Regions from separate parts of the Brevibacillus sp. SIMBA_040 genome, predicted to be linked through region 3. Evidence: riboswitches for the same ligand, from Rfam matches in the RefSeq annotation. Region 3 holds a riboswitch; each other region holds the start of a gene.
The links. A riboswitch is a leader RNA that binds a small molecule or an ion and turns the genes downstream of it on or off. The one in region 3 is predicted to bind cobalamin.
Positions count from the first base shown of each region.

Region 1: it holds a riboswitch for cobalamin, as region 3 does, so the genes downstream of both, SB752_RS10210 (ABC transporter substrate-binding protein) here and metE (5-methyltetrahydropteroyltriglutamate--homocysteine S-methyltransferase) in region 3, are expected to answer to the same signal.
Region 2: it holds a riboswitch for cobalamin, as region 3 does, so the genes downstream of both, SB752_RS02600 (energy-coupling factor ABC transporter permease) here and metE (5-methyltetrahydropteroyltriglutamate--homocysteine S-methyltransferase) in region 3, are expected to answer to the same signal.
Region 4: it holds a riboswitch for cobalamin, as region 3 does, so the genes downstream of both, SB752_RS11095 (ABC transporter substrate-binding protein) here and metE (5-methyltetrahydropteroyltriglutamate--homocysteine S-methyltransferase) in region 3, are expected to answer to the same signal.

Region 1 covers NZ_JAWRXI010000005.1:88,891-94,024, forward strand. Annotated here, with positions in the region: gene SB752_RS10195 (MerR family transcriptional regulator) at 1-27, shown strand, start outside; gene SB752_RS10200 (alpha/beta fold hydrolase) at 170-1,057, shown strand; gene SB752_RS10205 (MBL fold metallo-hydrolase) at 1,304-2,251, shown strand; cobalamin riboswitch at 2,365-2,514, shown strand; gene SB752_RS10210 (ABC transporter substrate-binding protein) at 2,645-3,640, shown strand; gene SB752_RS10215 (FecCD family ABC transporter permease) at 3,642-4,679, shown strand; gene SB752_RS10220 (ABC transporter ATP-binding protein) at 4,683-5,134, shown strand, end outside.
Region 2 covers NZ_JAWRXI010000001.1:517,941-523,074, forward strand. Annotated here, with positions in the region: gene SB752_RS02585 (energy-coupling factor ABC transporter ATP-binding protein) at 1-786, opposite strand, end outside; gene cbiQ (cobalt ECF transporter T component CbiQ) at 783-1,586, opposite strand; gene SB752_RS02595 (energy-coupling factor ABC transporter substrate-binding protein) at 1,583-1,867, opposite strand; gene SB752_RS02600 (energy-coupling factor ABC transporter permease) at 1,864-2,628, opposite strand; cobalamin riboswitch at 2,781-2,978, opposite strand; gene SB752_RS02605 (quinone-dependent dihydroorotate dehydrogenase) at 3,111-4,202, opposite strand; gene SB752_RS02610 (endospore germination permease) at 4,351-5,134, shown strand, end outside.
Region 3 covers NZ_JAWRXI010000025.1:28,814-33,947, reverse strand. Annotated here, with positions in the region: gene nrdF (class 1b ribonucleoside-diphosphate reductase subunit beta) at 1-67, shown strand, start outside; gene SB752_RS28600 (SMI1/KNR4 family protein) at 201-1,535, shown strand; cobalamin riboswitch at 1,672-1,868, shown strand; gene metE (5-methyltetrahydropteroyltriglutamate--homocysteine S-methyltransferase) at 2,013-4,304, shown strand; gene SB752_RS28590 (acyl-CoA thioesterase) at 4,317-4,793, shown strand.
Region 4 covers NZ_JAWRXI010000005.1:264,843-269,976, forward strand. Annotated here, with positions in the region: gene SB752_RS11085 (DNA-3-methyladenine glycosylase family protein) at 1-789, shown strand, start outside; gene SB752_RS11090 (methylated-DNA--[protein]-cysteine S-methyltransferase) at 858-1,274, shown strand; cobalamin riboswitch at 1,306-1,501, shown strand; cobalamin riboswitch at 1,882-2,073, shown strand; gene SB752_RS11095 (ABC transporter substrate-binding protein) at 2,235-3,863, shown strand; gene nikB (nickel ABC transporter permease) at 3,865-4,806, shown strand; gene SB752_RS11105 (ABC transporter permease) at 4,803-5,134, shown strand, end outside.

The DNA.
Region 1 (5,134 bases), on a different contig from region 3:
ACAGGCAATCAATCGTCTCATCAATAATAGCTAATCGCGAAAGCTGCCTTCACATGGGCAGCTTTTTTCCATGCAAAATGATATTCATTCAAAATAATCAGTAAATAAAATGTTAAAATGAAGGGAGGGGAAGTATACTCGAAATAACAATATGATGGGGGCTTTTCCTATGAATCGGAAAATTGTAATGAGTAAAGGGAGAAAAGTAGAGTGCTTTATAGGGGGATCGGGGATACCCAAGGTGGTGATTCTTCCAGGTATGTCGTCATCGGCACACGAATGGGAATTAGTTGTAAATGAATGGAAGGAAGCTGCAGGATTTGTCATCGTTCATAGATCTGGATGTGGACAAAGTGAAATTGGCGAAGAAAAGAGAACAACTGCCCAATTTATCGATGAATTAGATGAGCTTTTGCAAAATATCGGAATGGTGGAGCCTTTTGTTTTAGTCGGTCACTCCTATGGAGGTTTGTGCGCTCAGCATTATGCAAAAGCATACCCGGAAAAAACAGAGGCAGTTATTCTTGTAGATTCCACATCAGATTCTTTGGAAAGGCTAAACCAAATTCCAGTTTCATCTATAGAAGACACTGATGAGTATTGGATTCGTAAATGTAGACAATTTGCCACGATGAATGCCAAGCAACTGGGTGCAATATTAGATCCTATTTTGAGTTCGGCTCACAAAAGGCTATCCGATTGGGCACAAAGTGAAATCAAGACATTTTTGTGCAGTCCATTTTTGTACAAAGCAATGGCTTCGGAAATCGAACATTGGGAGGGCTGTGCTCGACGAATTAAGGCAATGGATAGTTTTCCTCAAGTGCCGCTTACCGTTATTGGTCGCGATCCTATTCAGTCAGTACTATCATCCATTCAAGACGGTGTTCCCGCAGAAGAAGCAAACATGATCGAAACCATTTGGCAGGAATTGATTCAAGAACAGGTGGCATTGTCCAATCTAGGTACCTTCATTTTAGCGAGGCATGCTACACATTCTATTCACTTAGATCGTCCAGACGTCATTGTAGAGGCGTTAATGCCATTCCTGTCATAAGAAGGAGTTGACGAGCGTTGGAACCGCTAAAAGAAAGCGTCCAAAGGTACAGTTAACACTGACAAAGCTGGGATACCGAAATCAGGCCGTGGAGCTGCCGGAAAGCACGTGAACAGCTCAATCAGGCAGCAGAAGCAATCGGAACTGGCACAAATGACGAGAGGTAAAATGATACAGTAAAGTAAAGAAAAGGCAGGCAGTGTTCAAAAACGATAACGAACAAAACAAGAGAAGGAGAACGATTGTATGCAGACAACAGAACCACTTCATCTGGGGCAGCGAATTCACCTGATTGACGGCTTTGATTTGGGCTTGCCTGGGCGGACAGGCACTTATGTGATTGCAGAAGAGGAGCTCACTTTGATCGAAACCGGTCCAAGTCCATCTGTCCCGTATATTCGTGAAGGTCTGGCCAAGCTGGGATATTCTCTGGACCAGGTAAAATACATAATCGTCACACATATCCACTTGGATCATGCAGGTGGTGCGGGCTTGTTTTTGCAAGAGTGCCCAAATGCCAAAATCGTCGTCCATCCAAAAGGCGCGCGACATTTGGTTGATCCTAGTAGACTTATGGAGGGTGCCCGAGTGGTATACCGTGAGCAGTTCGAGTCCTTATTCGATCCGATCGTCCCTGTTCCAGAGAATCGCTTAATCGTAAAGGCAGATGGAGAGACGCTGTCGATTGGACCTGGATGTACACTGGAATTTTTGGACTCACCTGGTCACGCCAACCATCATTTCAGCATCTACGACCCAGTGAGTAACGGGATGTTTACAGGAGATACGGCAGGAGTACATTACCCGCAGCTCAAAGAAAATGGTCTGCATCTCGTTCTGCCTTCGACTTCTCCCAACCAGTTTGACCCTGACAAGATGCTACACTCAATTGCACGTTATCGCGAGCGTGGCTTGGATCGGATTTACTTTGGTCATTTTGGTATGACTGACCAGGTAGAGGATGTGTACCAGCAAGTAACAAAATGGCTACCTGTGTTTGTCGCGGAAGGGGAGGCCGTCTTGGCGGCAGGACTTGGCTACGAAGAGCTCGCTTCAAGACTTTTGAATCGGGTAGCGGATGATTTGCAAACTGCTGGTATTTCTGCCCACCACGAAGTCTTTGGCATTTTAAAGCTGGATTTGGAAGTTTGCTCGATGGGGATTATCGACTATTTACAAAAAAGACAAAAATAGTGAAACAAATGGAAAAACCAAGGACCTGTCAGGGCTTTGGTTTTCTTTTTCATTCTTTTTTTTCTGGATGAGTGCTATCATGGTGGGTGAGTCATAACCTTATTTACAATAAAATAGTCCTCATGCAAACAGGTGCCTTGTTTCTTCGTAAAAGAAACGGGGTGAAAAGGGAAGTCGGTGAAAATCCGGCGCGGTCCCGCCACTGTGAAGCGGCATTCATATGTGCCGTAAGCCAGGAGACCTGCCTGTTTGTTTATTGCGCCAGTACCTTCGCGGAAAGGGTCGGCTAGCTCAGGTGGTACCTATGACGTAGTTCATCCTGAATGCCAGCCCCTTGCTCCGTAGAGGACGCAAAGGGGCTTTTTAAGTTAGGGAAGAAAGGAAGAGTTTACAATGAAACGATCGCTGCCATTATTCATCCCTGTTTTGATAGCTTTGAGCTTGGTTGGGTGCTCGGGAGCGGGCAACAGCCAGCCAGCACCAAATGCCCAGACTCCAGCGAAGAAGGAAGCATCTCAAACGAATCCTGCCACTAGCCCTGTGAAGGAGACAACATACCCGCTAACGTTGAAAGATGCGACAGGTAAAGAAGTAACATTCCAAAAGGCTCCTGAACGAATTGTTTCTACTTCTCCGGCTGAAACCGAGATTTTATTCGCGTTGGGCTTAGATGATCGGATTGTCGGAGTCTCTGAATATGATGATTATCCAGAAGCAGCTCTTGCAAAACCAAAGGTAGGTGGGGTCGTAACGCCAAATGAGGAAGCCATCCTGTCACATAACCCGGATCTCGTTATCGGCGGCATATCGATGGAAAAGGCTGTTGCTGACAAGCTGAAATCATTGGGCATGCCTGTCTACGTAACGCACCCGAAAAAGCTGGATGATATCATGAACAATATTATTGCCATGGGTGTTATCACGAACCGGCAGGAGCAGGCAGAAAAACTGGTTGCACAAATGAAGCAGGATATTGCGGAAGTGACAGATGCCGTAAAGAACGTAAAACCGGAAGAAAAGAAAAAAGTTTACCTGGAGTTCTCCCCTGGCTGGACCGTGGGAAAGGGAGAGTTCATGGATGAGCTGATTACCCTGTCTGGAGCGATCAATGTCGCATCGGATACAGAGGGCTGGAATGCCATTAGCGAGGAAAAGATTTTGAAGGATGACCCAGATGTGATCTTGTATGCAAACGGAATCGTTGATACGGCGACGTCCAAAAAGCTAGAGGACATCATCCTTTCGCGCAAAGGCTGGGAAAAAATGAAAGCCATTCGCGATAAGCAAGTGCTTGGCATGGATCAAAATATGCTCTCTCGTCCTGGCCCACGTATTACACAGGGCTTGAAGGAAGTAGCAAAGGCGATCTATCCTGACCTGGTGAAATAAAATGAAAAGGCGTCTATTGTTATGGGGAGGAGTGGCTTGCCTCACTTTGCTGGCATCTATGGTGGTCAGCATTTCGCTCGGCTCAGCCCAGCTTCCCCTTTCAGAGGTATGGTTGATTTTGATGCATCAGCTTCCCGGGCTGGGTGACCTGATACCGGTCAGTTGGCAAGAATCCTCGGAGCAAATTGTGATGAAGATTAGGTTTCCACGTGTCATATTGGCTGTCTTGGTAGGGGCGTGTCTGTCTCTTGCGGGAGCTGGCTTTCAAGGGGTGCTGCGCAATCCGCTCGCTGATCCGTATACGATGGGCGTTGCTTCAGGATCAGCAGTCGGTGCAGCCTTTCTCATCCTTTTTGGTCTGCACATCTCCTTTTTGGGGCAGTGGAGTATTCCGGTTGTGGCCTTTCTGACGGGATTTGTCAGCTTGTGGATTGTACTTCGACTGGCGAATACACAAGGAAAGCTCCAAACAGAGACATTGCTGCTCTCTGGAGTGGTCGTACAGGCATTCCTTGGCTCGCTTGTGTCGTTTATGGTGTCTCTATCGGATAAAGCTGTAAACGAGATCGTCTTTTGGCTCATGGGAAGCTTGTCATTTCGGGGTTGGGACTTTACATATGTGTTAATGCCTTATTTGATTGTCGGCCTGATGGTTCTCGTTTCTTACGCACGCGCACTGAATTTGTTTTCTCTAGGAGAGCGGCAAGCAGCTCACTTGGGCGTCAGTGTGGAACGAACGAAGCTGGTTGTCCTGATCGTCTCTACGCTTTTGACGGCAGGTGCTGTTTCTATTGCGGGAATTGTTGGCTTTGTCGGTCTAGTCGTGCCACATCTCGTTCGGCTGATGGTAGGTCCGGATTATCGACTGCTGTTACCGATGGCGACGATTTGCGGTGGGATCTATGTCCTCTGGGCAGATACAGTGGCGAGAATGCTACTGAGTCCAACAGAAATTCCATTGGGGGTCGTTACTGCTTTTCTGGGGGCACCATTTTTCGCCTATTTGTTAAAGCAGAACAAACGGCTGGGCAGGAGGTAGGCAATGATTCAAGTCACTGGCTTAGAAAAGTCATATCATCAGACGGCGGTTCTGGCGGACATCCACTTTTCCGTCAATAAGGGAGAATTTTTCGGGATCATCGGTCCAAATGGAAGCGGCAAATCAACCCTATTAAAAATGATTTCCGGCGTAATCTCCTGCGATGCTGGCGAAATTATCATTAACGAAAAGCCGCTTCGCAAGTACACTCGCAAGGAGCTTGCCCGGATTTTGGCGGTGCTGGAGCAAGAAGGACTTCCACCAGTAGGCTTTCGTGTCCGGGAGGTGCTGGAGATGGGACGCTTCCCTTTCCAGAACTGGCTTGGCGAAGAGGCGGAGGATGCGTCTTCTCTCATTGATGACATTATCGAGATGCTTGGCTTGCAGCAGTTGGAGGACCGAGGGCTGGATGAACTGAGCGGTGGGGAAAAACAGCGAGTCGCGCTTGGAAAAGC
Region 2 (5,134 bases), on a different contig from region 3:
ACTTCCACCTATGTCTTGCTTGACGGAATCCGGCAAAGTCTCCCATACAGCTGCAATTAGCGGCATCCCCAAATGCAGGCTCTCCAGCATTTCCCGTTCGACCAAAGCCTCCTGTGGCTCACCTGCGAATACCAGCTGCCCCTCGTCCATCACGCAAATCCATTCCGCCCATTCGAAAGCGATATCCATATCGTGAGTCGCCATCAGTACAGTCGTCCCGCTCTGATGGATATGATCAAGTTCGCGGAGCAAATTTTTCGTCTGGTAGCGGTCAAGATACGCTGTTGGTTCATCCAGGAGAAGCAGCTCAGGCTCCAGCACCATGACTCCTGCCAAAGCAAGACGTCGCTTTTGTCCGAGGCTCAGATGATGAATCGGCGCGTCAGCCAGCTCTCGCAATCCGAATACGTCTAAAATGCTCTCTATTTTTGCCCGAATGACTTCAGGAGGCAGCTTGCGATTACACAAGCCGTACGAAATATCCTCCGACACCGTACTCGCGATCAGCTGGTGCTCCGGGTCCTGGAAAACCAGCCCCACTCTTTGCGTCATTTCCTGCAGAGCAGAACGCTTGTAGACAAACGGTGTCCCTCTCCATGAGACCTGCCCTTTTTGTGGCTGAATAATGCCGTTTCCGTGGAGAAACAAGGTGGACTTGCCACAGCCATTGCGACCTAAGAGAACGCATTTTTTCCCCTCGGGTATTCCAAACGATACACCCTGCAGGACAGGTCCTCTGCCCCCCGGATACGAGTAGTGCAGGTCATGAAATTCCAATAGTGTCAAAACCACCAACCCCCTGTCCAGCCCTCGAGCAGAATCAGCATGATACAGCCTGCTATGGACTCCCTTTCATAGCGAGGCGACCGGACATGCGAGTGCAAGCTGAGTACATCAAAGCTGTCCGCAAATCCTCTGGCTGACATCCCCTTGTAAAGTGCCTCGTATTTACGCATGGCGCGAATAAACAGCTGCGCTGCCAGCATCCCTGCGTCTCGCAGCATCGCTTTGAAGCCTTGATGACCACCACGGGAACGCTGTGCAATCCAGAGCTGATACGACGTTTGCAGCAGAACAAAAATAAATCGGTACATGATCATTAAGAGATCAGTCAAAATCGACGGTACCCCGATCCTGCGCAGCACCTGCAATATTTCTGCAAAGGGCACAGTAAACAGGATGAATGCAAAACAGCTCAAGCTCGCCATGGTGCGCCAAAATAAAACATAGACCTTGCCAAGCGCTGCAGACGAAATATAAACCACATACGAACCGACCTTCCACGCTGTCAGCAGCTCTATTTTTTGCAGATCGGCTCCTGCTTTTACCCAATCAATGAGCAGAGCAGGGAGTCCCGCAACAAAAAAGGAGGTGGACAAGAGTAAAAAGAGCAAATAAGAACGCACAGGGATGCGGGCGTAACCGATCACCCACACCCCTACCCACACAAATACAAGCATTTGCACCAGCGCATGCCCTAAGAGAACGAGAAGCAGCAGCGCGCAACCAAACAAGAGCTTGTGCTCCGGCGGAAGCTGCCTCAGTCGATTTTGATAGGAAAGGGAATCAAGCTGCTGCCAATTCATTTTTTCGACTTATCCAGCCGTCCCTTATACAATCCCATCGCATAGCCGACGACGCCTGCACCTAGAGCTGCCTGAACAGCAAACAACAGACTTTCCGTTTCTCCTCCTGGCGGCTCCAGAAGAGGCTGGAACCATGGCTCATATGAAGGCGAAATTTCCTTGATTGCTTCTTCTGCTGCTCCGTCGGCTCCACCGAATTCCGAATCCTGAACCAATACCAGCGGCAGGACAGCCAGTACGACTACTCCTAAGAGTAACAGCCAGTTTAATCCCTTTTTCACAGCGTTTCCTCCCGTTTCAGCAAGCGTAATTGGGACAATTCTTTTGCGTTATAAGATTGCAGCCAGTTCCAGACAAGAACGGTCAGCAAGCCCTCACTAATCGCCAAAGGAATTTGGGTAAAGGCAAAAATGCTCGCAAATTTTGCGAAGGAAGCCAGCACTCCACCTGTTTCAGCTGGAAACGCCAATGCCAATTGGATCGAAGTGACGACATATGTAGCCAAATCAGCTAAGGCAGCTGCCGAGAATACAGCGAGACGTTGACTACCATTTGCACGCATGATCAAACGATAAATACCGTACGCTACCATCGGGCCCACAACTGCCATTGATACGGCGTTGGCTCCCAGGGTCGTCAAACCTCCGTGTGCCAATAAAAGCGCTTGAAACAACAGAACCAAGCTTCCCAAAACAGACATTGCCAGAGGACCAAACATAATTGCCCCAAGTCCGGTACCTGTAGGATGCGAGCTGCTACCTGTCACCGATGGAATTTTGAGAGCAGATAGAACAAAAGCAAAGGCGCCCGATACCCCCAGAAGCAATTTCATTTCAGGATGTTCTTTGACGATCCTGTTGATCGAGCGCAATCCAAGAATAAAGAATGGCAAGAAGACTACCCACCAGAACAGTGCCCAGGAGATTGGCAAATATCCTTCCATGATGTGCATCGCATGTCCTGTCTGAGGTTCATTCACTAGAAAATAGAAAACAAATCCGGCAATTAATAAGCATGTTGATACAATCCGCGACCGATTCATTCGACTTCCTCCTTTTCCCCTTTTCTTTCCTTTCTTACTTCTACCAAACAAAAAAATCCCATCTACACGAAGACGAGATTTGCGCGCACAAAACAATAGACCGACCATTCAGCCATATTGCCTCGTATTCACCGCTCCTTTCCGCGAAGGTATCCGGGTGTGGCTGCTAGGTAGGTCTCCTGGCTTCCAGATCGATGCGCTCTTTGTCCTTCCCCATATAGATATGAGTGGATTTCTGTCAAAGAGAACTCCCTGGTTACAGTGGCGGGACCGCTCGGGACTTTCACCCGATTCCCTGTTACCCTCTATGGTTCAACGCCCATAAAGGCACCTAATGCCAACAATATGAAATTTTCGGACAATGATGAATTGTCCTCTCTTATTATAACGAAAAGAGAAGTAAAGAAAAAGAGCACAAAATAAAGGATGCGAGCAGAATGTCAACCGAAGGGACAGGTTCTGCTCGCAGTTATGTGAAATATTTATGCTTTTGCGTCGACTCCAACCGCTTCACTGATATGGGTAAAACCATCGCGCTTCATCAGCTGCAGCAGCTTTTTATTAATTTGCTTTGGGATACCAGGGCCTTGATAAATCATCCCCGTGTAAACCTGAACCAGGCTGGCCCCTGCGCGAATTTTTTCATACGCGTCTTCACCGGTATAAATACCGCCTACACCAATGACAGGAACCTTGTCGCCAATTTCTTGATAGATTTCTTTTACCCAAGCGGTAGAACGTTCAGTTAGTGGTCTTCCACTCAATCCGCCCGCTTCGTCTGCATGACGATGATTTTTCACGGCTTCCCGAGAAAGAGTCGTATTGGTAGCAATAATTCCGGAGATCCCTTCCTCTACGGCAGCGTGTACGACATCACGCATTTGTTCGTCAGTCATGTCAGGAGCAACCTTTAACAAGATCGGCTTTTTCTTTACCCCGCGCACTTCCATCTCTGCTGCTTTTTCACGTACAGCACGAACAAGCAAGCGCATGCTCTCTGTCTCCTGCAAATCTCGAAGATTTGGCGTATTCGGTGAACTGATATTAATTACGAAATAATGGCCGTATGAGTACAGCATGTCCATACATTTACTGTAGTCGGTGGCAGCCTCTTCGTTTGGTGTCACTTTGTTTTTCCCGATGTTGATCCCAATCGGAATATCGGAATAGGCATAGTCTATCAAGCGCTGTGACGCCAGATAGGCACCCTGATTGTTAAAACCCATCCGGTTGATAACCGCTTGATGCTCAGGAAGTCGGAACACACGCGGTTTCGGGTTGCCTGGCTGTCCCTGTGGGGTAAGTGTACCTACCTCGACAAAACCAAACCCGAGGGCACCCAGTGCATGATAAACCTCCGCATTTTTATCAAATCCAGCTGCCAGACCTACCGGGTTGGGAAAGGTTAGTCCCCATAGCTTTGTCTCTAAACGCTCATCTCGCATCTGGAAAACCATTTTTAACAAGTTTTTTCCTGGAGCCGAATCCTCCACCAGCTTCAGGGCATGAATCGTCTTCTCATGAATTTCTTCCGCGTCCTGCTGAAACAGATACTTTCGTATAAGCTGATACATCTGGTTGCACTCCTCGCTCCATTTTTACCTCATAGTAGAATACCATACTTTGCTTACGCTAGGTAACCTCTATATAGTGATACATATTTCCAAGCAGGCAGGTAAATCATAACAGCACCACCATTATTAGAGATGACGAGGAACCGCTATGAAAGTGGACGGAAAAATCGGGATTGGCCAAGCAATCATGATGATCATGCTGACAGTAGGCATCACCAATCATGTAACCGTCATCCCTCTATTACTCAGCAAGGCGGGTCGCGACTCGTGGGTAAGCGTTCTGCTCACTGCCATTCCTTATATTTTTTGGGGCATCATTCTCGCTTTTATTAATCGCCGACTCAAGCAGCAGCCATTGTCCACATGGCTTACTCGTAGCTCCGGCAAATTCGTCAGCTACCTGATCCTGACTCCGATTATTCTCGCCTTATACTTGATGGCATTAGTCAGCCTGCTTGATACACAAACATGGACTACTGTAAATTATTTGCCGCGAACGCCAGAATGGGTGACTGCCCTAGCTCTGATCGCTTTTTGTGTGATTGCGGCTCATCGAGGTATTGCCCCACTTGGCATCACGGCTGGCATGTTGCTCCCTGCTGTATCCATCCTTGGTTTTTTTGTCGCTTTTGGCAATGTTCCTAAAAAAGACTACAGTTTGCTTCTGCCGCTGTTTCAACATGGATATGCCCCGATGCTGCACGGGATGCTTTATGTAGGTGGAGGCTTTGTAGAATTGTTTGTCCTGCTTCTGCTCCAGCATCATGTTCGTGCTCCGCTGCGACTGGTTCACTACATGGTGCTTGTATTTATCATCGTCATTCTCACGCTCAGTCCGTTGACTGGTGCAATCGCAGAGTTTGGCGCCATCGAGTCCACTCGCCAGCGATTTCCTGCATTTGAGCAGTGGCGTTTGCTTACAATCGGTAAGG
Region 3 (5,134 bases):
AAAGGGCAATGGCTATGTTCGTACACTGAATGTAGAGCCGCTTTCTGACGACGATTTTAAATTTTAGCCACCAAAATAGCTTGATAAAACAAAATAGCACTCCACCTTACACACCAAAATAGATAAGAGATTTTGTGTGTGTATTTTTTTGATCTTGTTTTGTAGGTTCTGTCACAAGAAATATGTAGCAGGAGGAGAGAATGAATATTCGTTACCTTACCGTACAATGGACTTCCATACTTGAACGTATAAAAATAACGAATGGCCAGATCATCGAGCTCACTGCAGATGACCCTACAACCATTCAAGAAATGCTTTCAGTGGAAGAAAAGCTAGGCATCCAGCTTCCACATGACTTCAAGAAGGTGCTTATGGAATGGTCCAAGCATCTCTATTTTAGGTGGTCGTTATCCGATGAGGTTGTACTGCCGCATGAGTTCAGAGAGATATTTAGCGGAGAATTAGGCTGGAATCTGGAGTGGCTGCAGTATTGGCACGAAGAATATGCAAAAGAACAATACGCTAGCAGCTTAGCGGGAAAACTCACATTTTTTCCTGTGGGTAACGGTGATTATTTAGCTCTGGATTTACAGTATGATGGTGAGCCACCTGTCGTTTATTGGGATCACGAGACAGACGAGGTTACGCTACTTGCTTCTTCCTTTTCGGAATACCTAAGCAAGATGACAGAGCTTGGCAGTATTGGTGCAGAAATGTGGCAATATGAATGCTTTTTAGGATCGGGCGGAATTGAAACAAACTCTGATGCTGCCCAGCGGTGGAAAGCGTGGTTTCAGTCTTTTCTGAGTCTACGATTCGAAGATGCCAAAGAGTCCCTCGATTCCTTATTTCAATACATTTTGTACCACGGTGAAGTAAACAGTAGAGAAGTATCAGCACTTCAATCATTTCCACGTGACGAAATTCTTACGTATGCATGGAAACGGCTCCCCACTTCTTCGCGAGAGGAATCAAAAGTGTTGTGCATGATCGTAGGAGAGGGAGTTGGAAAAGATGCCGCAGAGTGGGTTAGAAAACTTTGGGTAGAGCCAGGTACGATAAATCCTGTGGATCGGTCATATTTAACGGCAAGATGCTTACCTATCGATGAGGCCTACCAGCTCATTGTGAATTACGTAGAAGAATCAAAAGTAAAAGAGATTAATGGCTATGAAGCATTGCGTCATCTATCTGCACTCGAATCCAATCGCGTGATTACCTGGCTTGAGAAGAACTGTCGATTGCCTGCAACAGATGGATGGGCTGCATTATTCGCAATTTCAAAACCATCCTGGGATGATTTGAAGCATTGGGCTGAATTGGAGACGCGGCACCGCTTAACCATCATCCATGGATTAGAAGAAATGATACGTGAACAGAATACTTGCAACTCCACCCAATTAAAGGTTTATGGAGTTCCAAGCAAAAATGAAATGTTGGATTTTTTAGGGAGATTACATGATTCAGAAATCCTGAACACCAAGAAAGCGATTATTAAAAAGACTATTGATCAGGTGGACAAGATCTTATTGTAGAGCCATGAGTGCCTTAATTTGAGGTAGGAATTGTTTCATTCGGTAAAGTTTGACATGACAAAAAATGGTTTGCATGTTACTGTATGAAAAGATGTTGCCAGCTAGTCTAAGGGGTACATGCTTTGTTTTTTAAAACTGCATATGAGTGGAAACAGGTTCCTTGTTGTTGTATCACGCAAGGATGAAAAGGGAAGTCGGTGAGAATCCGACACGGTCCCGCCACTGTATGAGGGGAGTCGGCACTACGAGAAGCCACTGATCCAACCGGATTGGGAAGGCATGTGCAGATCATGAGCCTCAAGTCAGGAGACCTGCCTGTTTCAACGACACTGCTTAACCTACGGGAGATAGGGAGGTGTTAGGATGCTGTGATCTCAGTGCTTATTTGGCATTTCTAACGTTCTTTTTGATCGTTGGAGATGCCTTTTTTGTTGGGTGGACTCAGACATGATCGAGCAAAGAATGGAGAGGAAATTCATGAAAAGCAGCAATTTGGGATTTCCACGGATCGGCGAACAGCGCGAGTGGAAAAAGGCATTGGAATCGTTTTGGGCAGGGGAGCTTGCGGAAAGCGTTTTGTTAAAGCAAATGGAGCAAATTCGCAATCGCCATCTGCAAAAGCAACAGGAAAAAGAAATCGATTTGATTCCAGTTAATGATTTTACATTTTATGACCATATGCTGGACATGGCCGTGATGTTTGGGCTTGTTCCTAAACGGTATAATTATGATGGAGGACCTGTTTCTCTCGCTACCTATTTTGCTATGGCTCGGGGGAATGAATCCGCTGTTGCTGGCGAGATGACGAAATGGTTTACGACGAACTACCACTACATCGTTCCGGAGTTTGGGGACAGACAACCTGCTGTGACTGAAAACAAGCCACTTCTAGCGTACCTCGCGGCAAAGGAATCGCTCGGGATTAAGGGCAAGCCAGTAATGGTGGGGCCATATACATTTGTAAAATTATCCAAAGGATTCGCATCTGATGAATTCCATCAAACGATTGAGAAAATGGTTCCGCTTTATATCCAAATCTTGCAGGAGCTGGAGCTGCACGGGGTAGAGTGGGTACAGATAGACGAGCCAGCCTTTGTAATGGAAGTACCTGCGCTTGATTTGCCAGTGATAAAAAGTGTGTACGAACAGCTGAGCCAAGCGCTGCCACATTTGAAGCTCATGCTGCAGACGTACTTTGAAGCCGTGGATTGGTATCAAGAGCTGGTCGCGCTGCCTGTCCAAGGAATCGGATTGGATCTGGTACAAGGCGCCGCTAGAAACCTGGCACATTTGCAAACGCATGGTTTCCCGGAGGATAAGGTACTGGCTGCAGGAATTATTGATGGGCGCAACATTTGGCGATCTTCTCTGGAGGAAAAATGGAGCCTGGTCAAGAGCATCACTGACATTGTTCCCCCTGAGAGATTATGGCTGCAACCATCTACGAGTCTCCTGCACGTCCCTGTTACCGTTCATCAAGAGAGTGATTTAGAAGAAGTAAAACAAGCTTTAGCATTTGCAGACGAAAAACTGGGAGAGGTACAGCTTTTAGTCCAAGGATTCCGATATGGTAAATATGTTATTTCAAAACAGATTGCGGAAAATGAATCTGCCATCATGCGTTTGCAGTCGTCGCCCGCACGAAATCGTGTAGAAGTGAAGCGAGCTTTGGAAGAGCTGGACAAGACCTCAGCAAAGAGAGAGGTGCCGTTCCACGAACGCAAGGAAATCCAGCAAGCTGCGTGGAATCTCCCATTGCTTCCAACAACCACGATTGGTAGCTTTCCGCAGACGACTGAAGTTCGCAAGGCTAGACAACAGTATAAAAAGGGAGAATGGTCCGCTGAACAGTATGCTTCTTTTATTCAGGAGCAGATTAAGGAATGGATTGGCATCCAGACAGAGATCGGATTGGATGTTTTGGTGCATGGTGAGTTTGAGCGGAATGACATGGTCGAATTTTTTGGCGAGAAGCTTGACGGATTTGTGTTTACGAAAAACGGTTGGGTCCAGTCCTATGGTTCTCGTTGTGTAAAGCCACCAGTGATTTACGGAGATGTGGAGTTCACCTCCCCGATGACCGTAAAAGAAAGTGTTTACGCCAAGTCATTGACTCAGAAACCTGTGAAGGGAATGCTCACTGGCCCGGCGACCATTTTGAATTGGTCGTTCGTCCGGGATGATGTCTCCCGCAAAGTTGTTTGCGAGCAAATCGCTTTGGCGCTGCGAAAAGAAGTAAAGGCGCTTGAAGCAGCAGGTATCCATATGATTCAAGTAGACGAGCCAGCCTTGCGCGAAGGACTCCCCCTCAAGGCAGAAGACAGAAAGGGCTATCTGGATTGGGCAATCAAGGCATTCCGCATCGCTACATCATCTGTGCAACCGACTACGCAAATTCACACGCACATGTGCTATTGCGAGTTCCATGACTTCATCGACGTCATTAGCGAGCTAGATGCAGATGTCATTTCGATCGAGACATCACGCAGTCACGGGGAATTGGTTTCCGTGTTTGAGACTCGCACCTACGATAAAGGGATTGGACTGGGAGTATACGATATTCACAGCCCACGCGTTCCTGCTGTAGCCGAGATGGAACAAATGGTGAGTCGCGCGCTTCAGGTGCTTCCTCCATCACAGTTTTGGATCAATCCCGATTGTGGGCTCAAGACTCGTGGAATTCGGGAAACGATTGCATCGTTAAAAAATATGGTAGAAGCTACACATATGGTCCGTGACCGTTTGTCTGCACCAAAATCTACCACGTGAGGAGTTGGACAGATGCTTGAGACATCTTGCCCCGTTCAGCAGTCCAGAACCTATTTGACAGACCTCGTATTTCCGCCGGATACGAACCACCACAACACCATTTTCGGAGGAAAAGTGATGGCGTATGTGGACAAGATTGCTTGCATCGCCGCGATGAGACACTGCCGCAAGCCGGTCGTTACCGTGTCCAGCGATTCCTTTGACTTCCTGGCACCGATCAAAACTGGAGAGGCAATCAATCTGGAGGCATATGTAACCTGGACACATCGCACTTCCATGGAGGTATTCGTCAAGGTCGAATCAGAGAATCTTTTGACGGGGACAAAGCAGATGACTGCTAGAGCTTATTTGACCATGATTGCCCTTGATGACCAAGGGAAACCGACTCTCGTCCCATCCGTCATACCCGAAACAGAGGAAGAGAAGCTCCAGCACGAAAAGGCCAAAGAGCGTTATGAGCTGAGACGGAAGCGTAAAGCAGAAGTGTAAAAAATCGCCCCTGTCCTGGAATAAAAACTAGGGCAGGGGCGATTTCTTCGTTCTGAGTGTAGATTATTAGGAAAGAGAACGAATTAAGTAAACACAACCAATAAAAAGCAATGAACAAACAGACAGAGTCCCTAGTGGATGCAGAATCTGTCTGGTAAACCAGGAGTCCGTCCATTTCGGAGACGTGAACCACAGCAAAACCAGCATGACAGACACGCTGGCAAATGCAGTACCAAGCAAATTGGAGAATAAACTGGTCACCCATCCAGCAAGCATGACGATCACAAATTTATCAAGAGGGTGAAAGTATCCTTTGCAGATTCCAAGTGGTTTTCATAGCA
Region 4 (5,134 bases), on a different contig from region 3:
GGGGAAGCTATGTTGCTCAAGATAAGCGCAGCTACGCCCAAAAGTCCCCGAACGATCCAGATGCTGCGAATTGAATTTCTCGTTGGGACACCTTCCGATGAGATACGCAGCGAAGTGATGATCTACCTGGATCTATTATTTGATTGGAAGCGTGATTTGACGCCTTTTTATGAACAGGTAAAGCAGGATGAGATTATGCGGCCGCTTGTAGAACGATACTACGGCTTGCGGATTGTTGGCATCCCGGATTTGTTCGAAGCACTGACGTGGGCGATCATTGGTCAGCAAATTACGCTCAGTTTTGCCTATACGATGAAAAAACGCTTCGTCGAGCAGTTTGGCGAGAAGGTGATGTACGCAGGAGAAGCGAGTTGGCTCTACCCAACGTTTCAAACTGTAGCTTCCCTGCAAGTAGATGACTTGCGAGCACTTCAATTTACCACTAGAAAAGCGGAGTACGTGATTGGAGTCGCTCAAAAAATGGCGTCAGCCGAACTGAGAAAAGAAAAGCTGCTTACCATGCAAGAGCCAGGGCAGATGCATGCAGCCCTCACTTCAATTCGAGGTGTGGGGGCGTGGACAGCCGACTACGTCATGATGAAATGCTTGCAGCAAGCGTCTGCTTTTCCAATTGCCGATGTAGGCTTGCATAACGCGCTGAAAATCCAGCTTGGCTGGCAGGAAAAACCGTCGCTGGCACAAATCAGGCAGATGGCCCTGAAATGGAAGGGCTGGGAAGCATACGCTACGTTTTATTTATGGAGGTCACTGTATGACGACATTTTATAAGCTGGACTACCCATCGCCAATCGGGGTGCTGGAAGATCATCGGGACAAAAGAGGCCATTCGCTCGATCATGTTTGCAGAAAGAGAAGAGCCCCTACCTGCAGAGCACAAGGAGGAGCTACCGCAAGTATTATGGGACTGCTACCAGCAACTTGATGAATATTTCAAGGGGACACGAAGCGCATTTTCATTTCCGATCTACATGACTGGGACAAGCTTTCAAAAAAGCATTTGGAATATTTTAGAGACGATACCGTATGGAGTGACAACCTCGTATTCAGCGATTGCCCACACCGTCGGCAATGAAAAAGCTGTGCGAGCAGTAGGCAATGCGAATGGAAAAAATCGCTTGAGCATCGTCATTCCTTGTCATCGGATCATCGGGGCAAATGGCAGCCTAACTGGCTATGCGAGTGGATTGTGGAGAAAGGAATGGCTTTTGCAGCACGAAAAAACATATGCCGCTCCCCAAAACCACCGAAAGTAAGATAAAATGAATCTACTGGACAAGGTTGAAAACTACATAACTGGGAACAGGTTCCTTGGGAGGTATAAAAACCAAGGATAATAGGGAAGCTCGGTGAAAATCCGACACGGTCCCGCCACTGTAAGAGGGGAGTCAGTCACAAATGCCACTGATCCGATATGGATTGGGAAGGTAGCGACTGATGATGATCCCTAAGTCAGGAGACCTGCCTGTTTCGACAACACTGATCGACCTACGGTAGATAGGGAGGTGTTAGAAACCGGCTTGCATAGTAGCAGATGTTTTCTTTTCTGCTTTTCTCTGGCATTTCTAACGTTCGATTCGATCGTGAGAAGTGTCTTTTTGCGTTGGGCTAAAACGATAAGGCAAGGAAATAATGAGAGGACAAGTACAAACAGATCGGGGGGTAATCATGAACGAGCTGTTCATTTGTCAATGGTGTGGCTATGTAGAAGAAATCGTCATTTCGGATGAGAGTGCCCCAGGTTTGCTCCAATGCTCGTGTTGTAGCAAGGAGGAGGTAGAAAGTTTATTTGCGGAGTAAACACAGGAAAATCATTTCAAATATGTGAAAATTATGCTAGTATTGTCTGCTAAAGCAGCTGAATTGAATAAGGTGGAAACAGGTGCTCTACGTCAGATGACGGAGCTTAATAGGGAAGCTCGGTGAAAAACCGACACGGTCCCGCCACTGTAACAGATGAATCAAGTGCAAAAAGCCACTGATCACTTCGGTTGGGAAGGTGCTACTTGATGGTGATTCTGGAGTCAGGAGACCTGCCTGTTTTGACGACACTGATTTAACCTACGGAGAATGGGGAGGTGTTAAAGACGGCCGTGTTTGGATTGTATATAAAACATAGGGGCATCTTTTCCTTGCATTCATAAAAAGGGAGGGATGTTTTTTTATTTGCTACCGTGAGTTTTTGATGATGGTAAACAGGAAAGAGAGGAAAAAGCATGCTGCACACAAAAAATCGACAGAAGATACAAACGATTGGGTTATGGCTGTTATCACTTTGCCTCGTCTTCACATTAATCGGATGCGGAGCAGCTCCTGAGCAGGCAACGTCAGAACCAGCTGCATCACAAAAAGCGAATGAAGCAGCATCAGATGCAATCGAAATCAATCCAGAAGAAGTGGTTCTTGCAGCCCCGCGCGATTTGGCTCCAGGGGCACAGGACGCGTACTATACAAGCACCATTCTATATGTATGGGAACCCCTATTGACAGCTGGAGAGAACGGAGAACCGGCACCAAAGCTTGCGAAAAGCTGGCAGATGTCAGATGACGGCAAAGAGTGGACTTTCACCCTGCAAGAGAACGTTCTTTTTCATGACGGAGAAAAGCTGAATGCGGATGCGGTTATCGCTAACTTTAAACGCTATGAGCAGGTCAGCCCGAAAAGCTCTCCCTTTTACACGCTGGATAGCAAAAAATCGTACCCGGGCTTAAAGGAAATCGTCAAGGTGGACGAGCATTCGTTCACGCTCAAATTCGAAAATCCGCAGCCTACACTGCTCTATGCGATGGTAAATTTCTCAAGTCCCATCTACAGCCCGAAAAATTTTGATGAAAAAGGGGATTTTAACGGTCTGCCTCAAGGCACTGGCCCCTTCAAGCTGGTTGCCCATGAAAAGGATCAGTATGCGCTGCTAGAGGCATTCGATGGGTATTACGGCGAAAAAGCGAAGAGCAAAAAGATTCGCGTGCGCGTCATTCCTGATCCAGATACAAGACTTTCGGCATTGAAATCTGGTGAGGTCATGGGTGTGATGGATTTGGGAGCAATCCCGCCGTCTCTCGCAAAGGAACTGCTAAAGGATGATCGCTTCGAGATTTCTACTGCCAAATCGACAATCTCGCATTACTTGCATCCGAACGGCAAAAAAGCTCCACTCAACAATCCTGCCATGCGAAAAGCAGTCAGTATGCTGATCGACCGAGAGCAATTGGTACAGGAGCTGTATTTGGGCTACCCGACTGCTACAGCAAACCTTCTCAATGCGACCTCGCCGTTTTACAAGGATTTTCCGATCGCGCATAACGTAGATGAAGCCAAAAAGCTGGCAGCAGAAGCACTCGGCGGCAAGCGCGAGAAAATTGATTTGATTGTGCCAACCTACGGGCTGAATCGCTACCCATACAAAGCACAGGCAGAATGGCTCCAGGCGGTCCTGTCCGAGCTGAATCTCGAAGTGGAAATTCGAATTTTGGATGGGGCGGCATTCAAAGACGCACAGGCAAAGGGTGAGTACCACCTTGCACTGGCTACCCAAGGCTTGCCAAACGCCGATCCGTATACGATCTTTACCAACTATATCGCCAGCGATGGTTCGAGCAACAAGAGCTACAGTCTCGGCTACAAAAGTGAGCGGGTAGATGCTCTCTTGGGACAAGCAAAGAACACGCTTGCGATGGATGAGCGAAGAAAGCTTTATGATGAGCTTCAAGCGATTTCCGTTGAAGAGCTGCCTACGATTCCACTGTTTAACGATGCGAGTCTGATCGCCTACAACAAAAAAATTAAAGGCTATCAAGCGACCATCTACGGAACGACACTCCCGCAGCTAGAGTGGGCGAAGTAATATGCTGTATGTGGTTCGCCGATTGGCTGCGACTATTCCTATCTTGATCGGGATATCCTTGCTTGCCTTTCTTCTTAGCGTCATTTCGCCGGGAGATCCTGCAGTGGAAGCACTTAGCATGAGTGGAATCAGCGAACCGACTGAGCAAGAAATCGAGAAAAAGCGTGAAGAGTTGGGATTGAATGAATCGCTTCCTGTTCAATATGGGACGTGGCTCGTTAAAGCCGTTCAAGGCGACTTGGGCGTGTCCTATATGACAAAGGAGTCGGTGAGCGGTGAGATCATGCGTCGCTTGCCTGTCACGCTCTGGATCTCCCTTTTGGCGGTTCTGTTTGCTGTAGGCTTGGGAGTTCCGCTTGGGATGCTCATGGCACTGAAAAAAAACTCGTGGCTGGATCAAGCAGGGCGGTTCCTTTCACTTTTACTCGTTTCGATCCCTGGTTTTTGGCTGGCGATCTCACTCATTACCGTGTTTTCAGAACAACTGGGGTGGCTTCCAACAAGCGGGTACGGGACTTGGCAGCATCTCGTCATGCCTGCCCTGGTCCTAGCTTGCGGCACATGCGCCATTTTGATGCGTTTGACACGAGCGGCGCTGATGGAGGCACTGAATCAGAACTACATTTTGACTGCACGGGCAAAAGGATTACGGGAGCCAAGCATCCTCTCATTTCACGCCTTGCGCAACTCACTGATCCCTCTCATCACCGTTATTGGGACCTATTTTGGTTCGATATTAGGAGGCTCGGTTATTGTGGAAGTGATTTTTGCATTGCCGGGTATCGGCATGTTTGCCATGGATGGCATCTTCCGCAGAGATTACCCTGTCATTTCGGGCTACGTTGTTTTTACAGGTCTGGTTTATGTGGTGTTTAATCTGCTTGTCGATCTATCCTATGCCTGGATCAATCCGCAAGTAAAGCTGGGAGTGAAGCTGAAATGATCCGACTTCGATTCTTCCTTCACTCTCTGGGCCCCATTGGGGTCATAGCCATCGTGATTCTGATCGTGCTACTCGGCAGCAGCTTGCTGGCACCGTGGCTCGCTCCCTACGATCCGAACCAAATACGGATGTCGGACAGACTGGCGCCGATTTCAAGCGAGCATTGGCTGGGGACAGATACATTGGGACGAGATGTACTCAGCCGAGTGCTGTACGGGGGAAGAGTCTCGATCATGCTCGCTCTTGCTGTAACTGCCGCAACGATGCTGATTGGCCTTATTATCGGTACTCTAGCGGGTTATTTTGGAGGCTGGCTGGATGATGTCAC